2 linked regions of the Saccharothrix violaceirubra genome follow. The protein of the gene in region 1 interacts with the protein of each later gene in a pairwise test. Links are inferred from orthologs where the notes say so. Each region holds a gene or a part of one and is shown on either strand. Other genes may lie near its edges.

Region 1 (3,898 bases):
TCGACCGGCACACCGCCGGTCCGGTCCCGATCCTCCTGCCGCTGTCCACGTGGGACCCGGACGTCGAGGACGTCCGCACGTGGTTGACCCGCCGCCTCTACGAGGACCACCCGGCGCTGCGCAACACCGAGCTGTACGGCAGCTACGCGGCCGAACTCCTCGTCGAACAACGCCTGGTCCTGCCGATCCTCGACGGCTTCGACCAGGTGGCCCGCCACCCCGGCGCGCTGGAGCGGATCAACCGCGCGTTCCCCCCGTCCACGCCGCTGGTCCTGACGTCCCGGACGGACGGGTTCGCGGGCTGCCACGTGCCCGGCGCGGGCGTGGTCGAACTCCACCCGCTCGACCACGAGGAGATCGCGGGCTACCTGCGCGCCCACGCCGACCCGGTGATCGCCGCCCGCTGGGAGCCGATCTTCCTGCACCTGCGCGCCGAGCCGGACGACCGGCTCGCCGACGCCCTGTCCACGCCGCTGGCGGTGTGGCTCGCGGGCACCGTCTACGCGGACGGCGAGCCGAGCGAACTGCTCGACCGCGCCCGGTTCCCCGACCGCGCGTCCGTCGAGGACCACCTGGTGGACATGCTGGTCACGACCGCGTTCGGCGACCGGGCCGTGGCCCACCACGCCCGGGCCAGCCAGGTGTGGTCCCGTGCGGACGCGCACCGCTGGCTCACGTTCCTGGCCCGCGAACTCCACGGCCGGGGCGTCCGCGAGCTGGCCTGGTGGGAGCTGCGCCGGTCGGTGGGCCGGCAGTGGCTGGCCGTCCTGGGCGCGCTGGTCCTGGGCACGATCGGCGGTTTCGGCGTGGCGTGGCTCATGGCGTACGCGAGCACGCCGAAGCTCGCGCCGATCACGGGACTGGCGGCCGGGATCGCGGTCGCGGTCGCCGCGCTGCGCGCCTCCGGACGTCGGTCGCCGAAGCCGAAACCGGGGATCTGGCGCAGCCTGGTGGTGGTCAGCGGCGTACTCGGGTTGGCCGTCGGCCTGGTGTTCGGCGCGCTGTACGGCCCGTCGGCGGGCCTCGTCGTGGGCCTGGGCCTGGCCGTGGCCAGCGCGCTGCGGTTCGCGTTGGCCGACAACGCCGAGCTGACCCACCCGTCGAGTCCGAAGTGGACGATGGCGCGCGACCGGATCGCGGTGCTGACCGGTTCGCTGGTCCTGTCGGTCACGTTCGGCACGGCCGGCGGGCTGGTGTTCGGCGCGCACCAGTCGGGCATGGTCGGTCTCGGCCTGGCGTGCGGGTTGCTGCTCGGGTTCGCGTTGTCCGTGCTGCACCTGCGGTGGTGGTGGTTCACGGTGGCACGCGTGTGGCTGGCGTTGCGCCGCAAGGTGCCGTGGGAGCTGATGGTGTTCCTCGACGACGCCCGCAAGCTGGGCGTGCTGCGCCAGTCCGGCGCGTGCTACCAGTTCCGCCACGCCCTGGTGCAGGACCGGCTGGCCGGGCCGAGGACGTCAGCCGGACAGCCCGCGTAGCCGCCGGATCGCCTCGTCGAGCACCTCGTCGCGCTTGCAGAACGCGAACCTGACCAGGTGCTTCCACTGCTCGGGGTGGTCGGTGAACACCTGCACGGGCACGGCCGCGACGCCCGCCCGTTCGGGCAGGGCACGGCAGAAGTCCGCGCCGTCGGTGAAGCCGAGCGGGCGCACGTCGGCCGTGATGAAGTACGTGCCCTCGCTGGAGCGCACCTCGAACCCGGCGGCGCGCAGCCCGTCCGCGAGCCTGGACCGCTTGTCCTGCAACGAGATCCGCAGCTTCTCGACCCACTCCAGCTCCGTGCGCAACGCGTGCGCCACGGCCGGCTGGAACGGCGCTCCGCCCACGAACGTGAGGAACTGCTTGGCCGCGCGCACCGCGCCGAGCAGCTCGGCCGGCGCGCACGCCCAGCCGATCTTCCAGCCGGTGACGTTGAACGTCTTGCCCGCGCTGGAGATCGTCACGGTCCGCTCGCGCATGCCGGGCAACGCGGCCAGCGGGACGTGCGACGCGTCGTCGAACACCAGGTGCTCGTACACCTCGTCGGTGATCACCACGAGGTCGTGCTCGACGGCCAGCCGCGCGATCGCGTCGAGTTCGCTTCGCGTGAACACGGTGCCGGTCGGGTTGTGCGGCGTGTTGACCAGCAACGCCCGCGTGCGGGGTCCGATCGCGGCCGTCAACGCGGCCACATCGAGCCCGAGCCGCCCCGACGCGTCCTCGACGAGACCGACCGTGCGCCGCGTCGCACCGGCCAACGCGACCGACGCCGCGTACGAGTCGTAGTACGGCTCGATCAGCACGACCTCGTCGCCGGGCTCGACCAGGCCGAGCAGCGACGCCGCGATCGCCTCGGTCGCACCTACCGTGACCAGCACTTCCGTGTCCGGGTCGTACTCCGTGCCGTACCGCGAGCGGTGCTCGGCGATCGCCTGGCGCAGCTCGGGGACGCCGGGACCGGGCGGGTACTGGTTGACGCCCGAGTCGATCGCCGTCTTGGCCGCGTCGAGCATGGAGACCGGGCCGTCGGTGTCCGGGAAGCCCTGGCCGAGGTTCACGGCACCGTGCCGGGTCGCGAGCGCGGTCATCTCCGCGAAGATCGTCGACGAGAACGGCCGCAACCTGGTGACTAGCGCTGGTACCCGCACAAGCCCAGATCTTCACGGACAATGACCCCGTGGAGCAACTGACGGCCGCCGACCAGCTCAAGCGTCGGGATCTGCGCAGGATGAAGCTGGTCGCGACCGGGTTCTTCCTCGCCGCGTCCGCGATCTTCCTCGGGGCGCTGCTGTTCGAGGAGGGCGGACCGGCCTGGGTCGGGTACGTGCGGGCCGCCGCCGAGGCGGGCATGGTCGGCGCGCTGGCCGACTGGTTCGCGGTGACGGCGCTGTTCCGCCGGCCGTTGGGCCTGCCGATCCCGCACACGGCGATCATCCCGACCCGCAAGAAGGCGTTCGGCGACGCGCTCGGGTCGTTCGTGGGCACGAACTTCCTGTCCGAGGCCGTGGTGCGGGACAAGCTGCGGCGGGTGGGCATCGCCCGGCGGGTGGGCGAGTGGCTGTCCGACGAGGCGCACGCCGAGCGCGTCACGGCCGAGCTGTCGAACGTGATCAAGGGCGCGGTGACCGTGCTGCGTGACGACGACGTGCAGGCCGTGGTCGAGCACGCGGTCGTGCGGCGGCTGACCGAGCAGCAGTGGGGCCCGCCGCTGGGCCGCCTGCTGGGGCAGGTGCTGACCGACGGCGCGCACCACAAGCTCGTGGACCTGATGTGCGACCGCGCCTACGACTGGGTGCGGGACAACCACGACAAGGTCATGAACGTGGTGTCCGACCGCGCGCCGACGTGGTCGCCCCGGTTCGTGGACTCCATGCTGGGCGACAAGGTCTACGCCGAGCTGCTGAACTTCGCGTGGGCGGTCAAGACGGACGTGAACCACCCGATGCGGCAGGCCTTGGACCAGTTCCTGGTGGAGTTCTCCGGCGACCTCCAGACCGACCCGGCCACGATGGCGCGCGCCGACCAGGTCAAGCAGCAGGTCGTCGACCACCCGGCCGTGCGGCAGGTGATCGGTTCGGCGTGGGGCACGGCCAAGGGCATGCTGCTGACGGCCGCCGAGGACCCGTCGTCCGAACTGCGGAAACGGGTCCGCGACGGCCTGCTGTCGTTCGGCGCGCGGCTCGGGTCGGACGAGGCGATGCGCACCAAGGTGGACGGGTGGCTGGAGGGTGCCGCCGCGCACGTCGTGACGAACTACCGCGACGAGATCACCACGCTGATCACGGACACGGTCGAGCGCTGGGACGCCGAGGAGACGTCCCGCAAGATCGAGTTGCAGGTCGGGCGCGATCTCCAGTTCATCCGGATCAACGGCACCGTGGTCGGCGCGCTCGCCGGACTCGTGATCTACACCCTCGGGCAG
Region 2 (5,142 bases), 1.4 Mb from region 1 along the record:
GCCCCAGGTAGGCGGCCATCGCCGGACCGGCCTGCCCCATCGCCTCGGGGTCGTTGCCGGACACGAGCACGTTCGACCACTCGCGGAAGTCGTCGCGCTCGTCGCCAGGCACGTCGAGCATCTCGCAGATCACCGTGATGGGAAGCGGGAACGCGAACGCGTCGATCAGGTCCACGGTGGCCCCGTCGGCGACCCCGTCGAGCAGTTCGTCGGCGATCTGGGCCACGCGGGGACGCAACTGCTCGACCCGGCGTGCGGTGAACGCCTTGGTGACCAGCCGCCGCAGCCGGGTGTGGTCGGGGGCGTCCATGTTGAGCATGTGCGCGGCGAGGCTCTGGTCGAACAACGCCGGTCCGGCCTCTCCGACGTGGTTGCGCGTCACCATGTCGGGGAACTGCCGGTGGTCCTTGCTGAACCGTGCGTCCCCCAACGCCATGCGTGCTTCGTCGTAGCGCGTGACCAGCCAGACCTTCAGGCCACGCGGGAGCACCACCTCGGTGGCCGGTTCGTGCTCCCGCAGCCGGGCGTGGAACGCGTGCGGATCCTGGAAATACTCCAGTCCCAACCGTTCCAGACCGGCGATCGTCTCCCCCATGCGGAAACCCCTCCTCGGTTCGTCCGGGTCGACCGTTGCTCAGTTAACCCTGTTCACTCAACGAACCGAGTGGCGCTCTCGTCCCCCCGGGGTGGAAATGTCACCCGTTCAGCCCAAGCACCCCGGTCCCAGGAGCGCCTTGAGGTCACCCATGAGCGACGGGGTCGGACTGACCCGCAACGCGTCGTCCAGCTTGAGCATCGTGTTGCGCCCGGCGTTGATCACCAGGTTGAGGTGGACCTCCGTGGTGCCGGGGTGCGCGACCAGGACCTCCTTCAACGAGGCCACGAGCTTCTTGTCGCACCGCGCGGCGTTCACCTTGAGCCGCAACGCCTGGGCACCCAGTTCGGACAGATCCGGCACGACCAGGTCGTTGGCGATCAGCGAGACCCGGTCCTCGCGCTTGGCCACGCGGGCCTTGACGAGCACGATGGCGTCCTCCACCACCGAAATGCCGTGCACGATGTAACTCTTCGGGAAGAACAGCACCTCGATGCCACCGGCGAGGTCCTCCAACTGAGCGGACGCCCACGACTCGCCGTTCTTGTTCACCCGCCGGGTCACCGACGCGAGGATGCCGCCGAGCGTGACCTGGGTGCCGTCGGGCACGTCGCCTTCGAGGATGCGCGCGATGGAAGCGTCCGAATAGGACTCCAGCACCTGTTCGACGCCGTTGAGCGGGTGTCCCGACACGTACAGGCCGAGCATCTCCCGTTCCAGGGTCAACTGGTGCTTGGGCTCCCAGTACTCCTGCGGGATCTTCACGTCGAACACACTGCCGACGCCGTCGTCGCCACCGCCGTCGCCGAACAGGTCGAACTGGCCGCGCGCCTCCTCCTTCTTGGTGAGCATGACCGCGTCGACCGCCTCGACGTGCACCATGTGCAGGCCCTTGCGCGGGTGGCCGAGCGAGTCGAACGCACCCGCCTTGATCAGCGATTCCACGACCTTCTTGTTGCAGACCGTGGCATCGACCTTGCGCAGGAAGTCGGAGAAGTCCGCGAACCGGCCCTTCTCCTTGCGTGCCTTGATGATCGCGTCGACCACGTTCGCGCCGACGTTGCGGATCGCGCCGAGTCCGAACCGGATGTCGTCGCCGACCGCGACGAACTCGCGCTGCGACTCGTTGACGTCCGGCGGCAGCACGGTCACGCCCATGCGCCGGCACTCGGCGAGGTAGATCGCCGACTTGTCCTTGTTGTCCGAGTTCGTGGTGAGCAGCGCGGCCATGTACTCGCCGGGGTAGTTCGCCTTGAGGTACGCGGTCCAGTACGCGATCAGGCCGTACGCGGCGGAGTGCGCCTTGTTGAACGCGTAGTCGGCGAACGGGACCAGGATGTCCCACAGGGTCTTGATGGCCTCGGGCGAGTAGCCGCTGTCGAGCATGCCCTTCTCGAAGCCGACGAACTCCTTGTCCAGGATCTCCTTCTTCTTCTTGCCCATGGCACGACGCAACAAGTCCGCTTGGGCCAGCGAATAGCCCGCGACCTTCCGTGCGATGGCCATGACCTGCTCCTGGTACACGATCAGGCCGTAGGTGGTGTCAAGGATGTCCGCCAGCGGCTCTTCGAGTTCCTTGTGGATCGGCACGATCTCCTGCTGCCGGTTCTTGCGCAGCGCGTAGTTCGTGTGCGAGTTCGCACCCATGGGACCGGGTCGGTACAGGGCGATGACGGCGGAGACGTCCTCGAAGTTGTCCGGGCGCATCAGCCGCAGCAGGTCGCGCAGCGCGCTGCCGTCGAGCTGGAACACGCCCAGCGTGTCACCGCGACCGAGCAGGTCGTACGCCTTCTTGTCATCCAGCGTGACAGTGGTGATGTCGACGTCGCCCTTGCCGTTCAGGGCGATGTTCTTGAGCGCGTCGTCGATCGTGGTGAGGTTCGACAGACCGAGGAAGTCCATCTTGAGCAGGCCCAACGTCTCGCACGTCGGGTAGTCGAACTGCGTGATGATCGACCCGTCCTGCGGACGCCTCCACACCGGGATGTGGTCCATCAGCGGTTCGGCGGACATGATGACCGCGCACGCGTGCACGCCCGCGTTGCGGATCAGGCCCTCCAGGCCGCGCCCGGTGTCGATGATCTCCTTGACCTGCGGGTCGGTCTCGTACAGGGCGCGCACCTCGGCGGCTTCGGTGTACCGCTTGTGCTGCGGGTCGAACACGCCCGCCAGCGGGATGTCCTTGCCCATGACGGCGGGCGGCATCGCCTTGGAGATCCGGTCGGCCACCGCGTAGCCGGGCTGGCCGTACAGCACGCGGGCCGAGTCCTTGATCGCGGCCTTCGCCTTGATCGTGCCGAACGTGATGACCTGGGCGACCTTGTCGGCGCCCCACTTGTCGGTGACGTAGCGGATCACGTCGCCGCGCCGGCGCTCGTCGAAGTCGATGTCGATGTCGGGCGGGCTGACGCGGTCGGGGTTGAGGAACCGCTCGAAGATCAGGCCGTGGGCCAGCGGGTCGAGGTCGGTGATGCCCATCGCGTACGCGATCAGCGCGCCCGCCGCGGACCCTCGACCGGGGCCGACGCGGATGCCGTTCTCCTTGGCCCAGTTGATGAAGTCGGCGACGACCAGGAAGTACGAGGGGAAGCCCATCTGGAGGATGACGCCGATCTCGAACTCCACCTGCCTGGTGTGGATCTCGTCGACACCCTCCGGGAACCGGCGGCGCATGCCGGCCCAGACCTCCTCGCGGAAGTAGTCCGCCTCGGCCATGCCCTCGGGGACAGGGTAGCGCGGCATCAGGTTCTGAAACCCGAACATGCCGGTCGTGTCGACCTTCTCGGCCACCAGCAGCGTGTTGCGGCAGCCCTCCTGCCACGCGTCCGACGAGTCGACGGCGCGCATCTCGTCCGGCGACTTCAGGTAGTAGCCCTGGCCGTCGAACTTGAACCGGCTCGGGTCCTGGAGCGTCTTGCCGGTCTGCACGCACAGCAACGCGTCGTGCGCGTCGCGGTCCTCCTTGAACGTGTAGTGGCTGTCGTTGGTGACGACGAACGGGATCCGGAGCTTCTTCGCGATCTCCAGCAGCCCGCCGCGGACCCGGCTCTCGATCTCGATGCCGTGATCCATCAACTCGACGAAGAAGTTGTCGGCACCGTAGATGTCACGCCACTTGGCGGCGGCTTCCAGGGCCTCCTTCTCGTGCCCGAGCCGCAGGCGGGTCTGAACCTCGCCGGACGGGCAGCCGGTGGTCGCCATCAGACCGGCCGAGTGCTCGGCGATCAACTCGGCGTCCATGCGGGCCCACTTGCCCAGCTGACCTTCGGTCGAGGCGCGGCTGGCGACCTTCATGAGGTTGTGTAGGCCCTCGGCGGTCCGGGCCCAGATCGTCTGGTGGGTGTAGGCACCGGACGCGGACACGTCGTCGGACTTCTGTCCGGGGTCTCCCCACAGCACGCGCTTCTTGTTGAACCGCGAGTCGGGCGCCATGTATGCCTCGATGCCGATCACCGGCTTGATCCCGGCGGCGGTCGCCTGCCGGTAGAAGTCGTAGGCGCCGTACATGTTGCCGTGGTCGGTGATCGCGGCGGCCGGCATTCCCAGCCGCTCACACTCGGCGAACATGTCCTTCAGCTTCGCCGCACCGTCGAGCATCGAGTACTCGGTGTGCACGTGGAGGTGCACAAACGAGTCGGCCACCCTACCCCCTGAAGCTCGCAGTTGACCCGGGTCGAAGCGCGCGGGCGAGAAGGGGACGAGCCTAATCCATCGCACCCGACCGCCTCTGGCGGCACGCCCGGTGTCACGGCGCGCCGGTCCGCATCCAGGACGCGCGTTCGCTTGCCGCACACGACCTTGCGCGCGAGTCCGCGTCGCGCACACCTGCATGCGCTGAAACACGGTTATCGACACGCCACCACGCACCAAACCGTCCGCCGCACATCGCTGTGCACACGCACGCGCCACGTACCGCCTCGGTACGCCGGTCCGCGTCACCTACCCGTGTCACATCACCCAAGACGTCACGCGCTCGTATCGCATCGCCTGAGACATCACGCACTTTGTGTCGCGTCTCCCGCGACGTCACGCACCCAGGTCGCGTGTCGTGTGCGGGCACGGAACGGATCACCGTGTCGGATCACGCGATCGGCGGGCGTGATCGAATCGCGGCACGCCGCGCCGCGGGGCAGTGGCGCGTCGACCGGCCAGGACGGGTAGCGTTCCAGGCGTGGTAGCGCCGGACCCCGTGGATGCCCGTCTCCTGGCCATGATCGCCGAGATGGGTCGTGCTGCCGTTCACGAAGTCGCCGCACGGCTCGGCATGGACCCGCGCGAGGCCGCCACCAGACTGATCACGCTCTCGGGCAGCGGACTCCCCCTGCTCGTCGGCGTGGAATGCGACCCCAACGGCATCCGCAAGGCGTTGGCCAACAGCGTGGCGTGGGGCAACTACGCGGGACCGTCGGGCGTGCGCGGCACGCCGTCGGGCTCGTACGCACCCGGCACGGTCCGCGGCACCCCGTCGGGCGCCTATCAGCCCGGACCGCCGAGCCGCCCCGTTCCCGTGCAGCACCCGTCGGGCCCGGTGCCCATGCAGACACCCG

What was found. Proteins that work in one complex are often made in the same cells at the same time.
Region 2: the proteins of F4559_RS00365 (region 1) and dnaE interact in binary tests that used the Escherichia coli proteins (3 or more experiments, as listed by UniProt). The link is inferred for Saccharothrix violaceirubra from one-to-one orthologs.

The regions. Positions count from the first base shown.
Region 1 is NZ_JACHJS010000001.1:69,458-73,355, reverse strand. The notes cover bases 540-3,361. They hold F4559_RS00365 (pyridoxal phosphate-dependent aminotransferase), read right to left. Parts: upstream 2,625-3,361; coding sequence 1,455-2,624; downstream 540-1,454. Other genes in these bases: F4559_RS00360 (DUF445 domain-containing protein), read left to right, coding at 2,654-3,361; F4559_RS00370 (NACHT domain-containing protein), read left to right, coding at 540-1,475. Also shown: more of F4559_RS00370, read left to right, coding at 1-539; more of F4559_RS00360, read left to right, coding at 3,362-3,898. UniProt on the Escherichia coli protein: Shows aminotransferase activity with methionine and histidine as substrates, and to a lesser extent also with phenylalanine.
Region 2 is NZ_JACHJS010000001.1:1,449,146-1,454,287, reverse strand. What follows is about bases 504-4,569. They hold dnaE (DNA polymerase III subunit alpha), read right to left. Parts: upstream 4,238-4,569; coding sequence 704-4,237; downstream 504-703. Other genes in these bases: F4559_RS07355 (cytochrome P450 family protein), read right to left, coding at 504-595. Also shown: more of F4559_RS07355, read right to left, coding at 1-503; F4559_RS07345 (Lrp/AsnC family transcriptional regulator), read left to right, coding at 4,767-5,142. UniProt on the Escherichia coli protein: DNA polymerase III is a complex, multichain enzyme responsible for most of the replicative synthesis in bacteria. This DNA polymerase also exhibits 3' to 5' exonuclease activity. The alpha chain is the DNA polymerase catalytic subunit.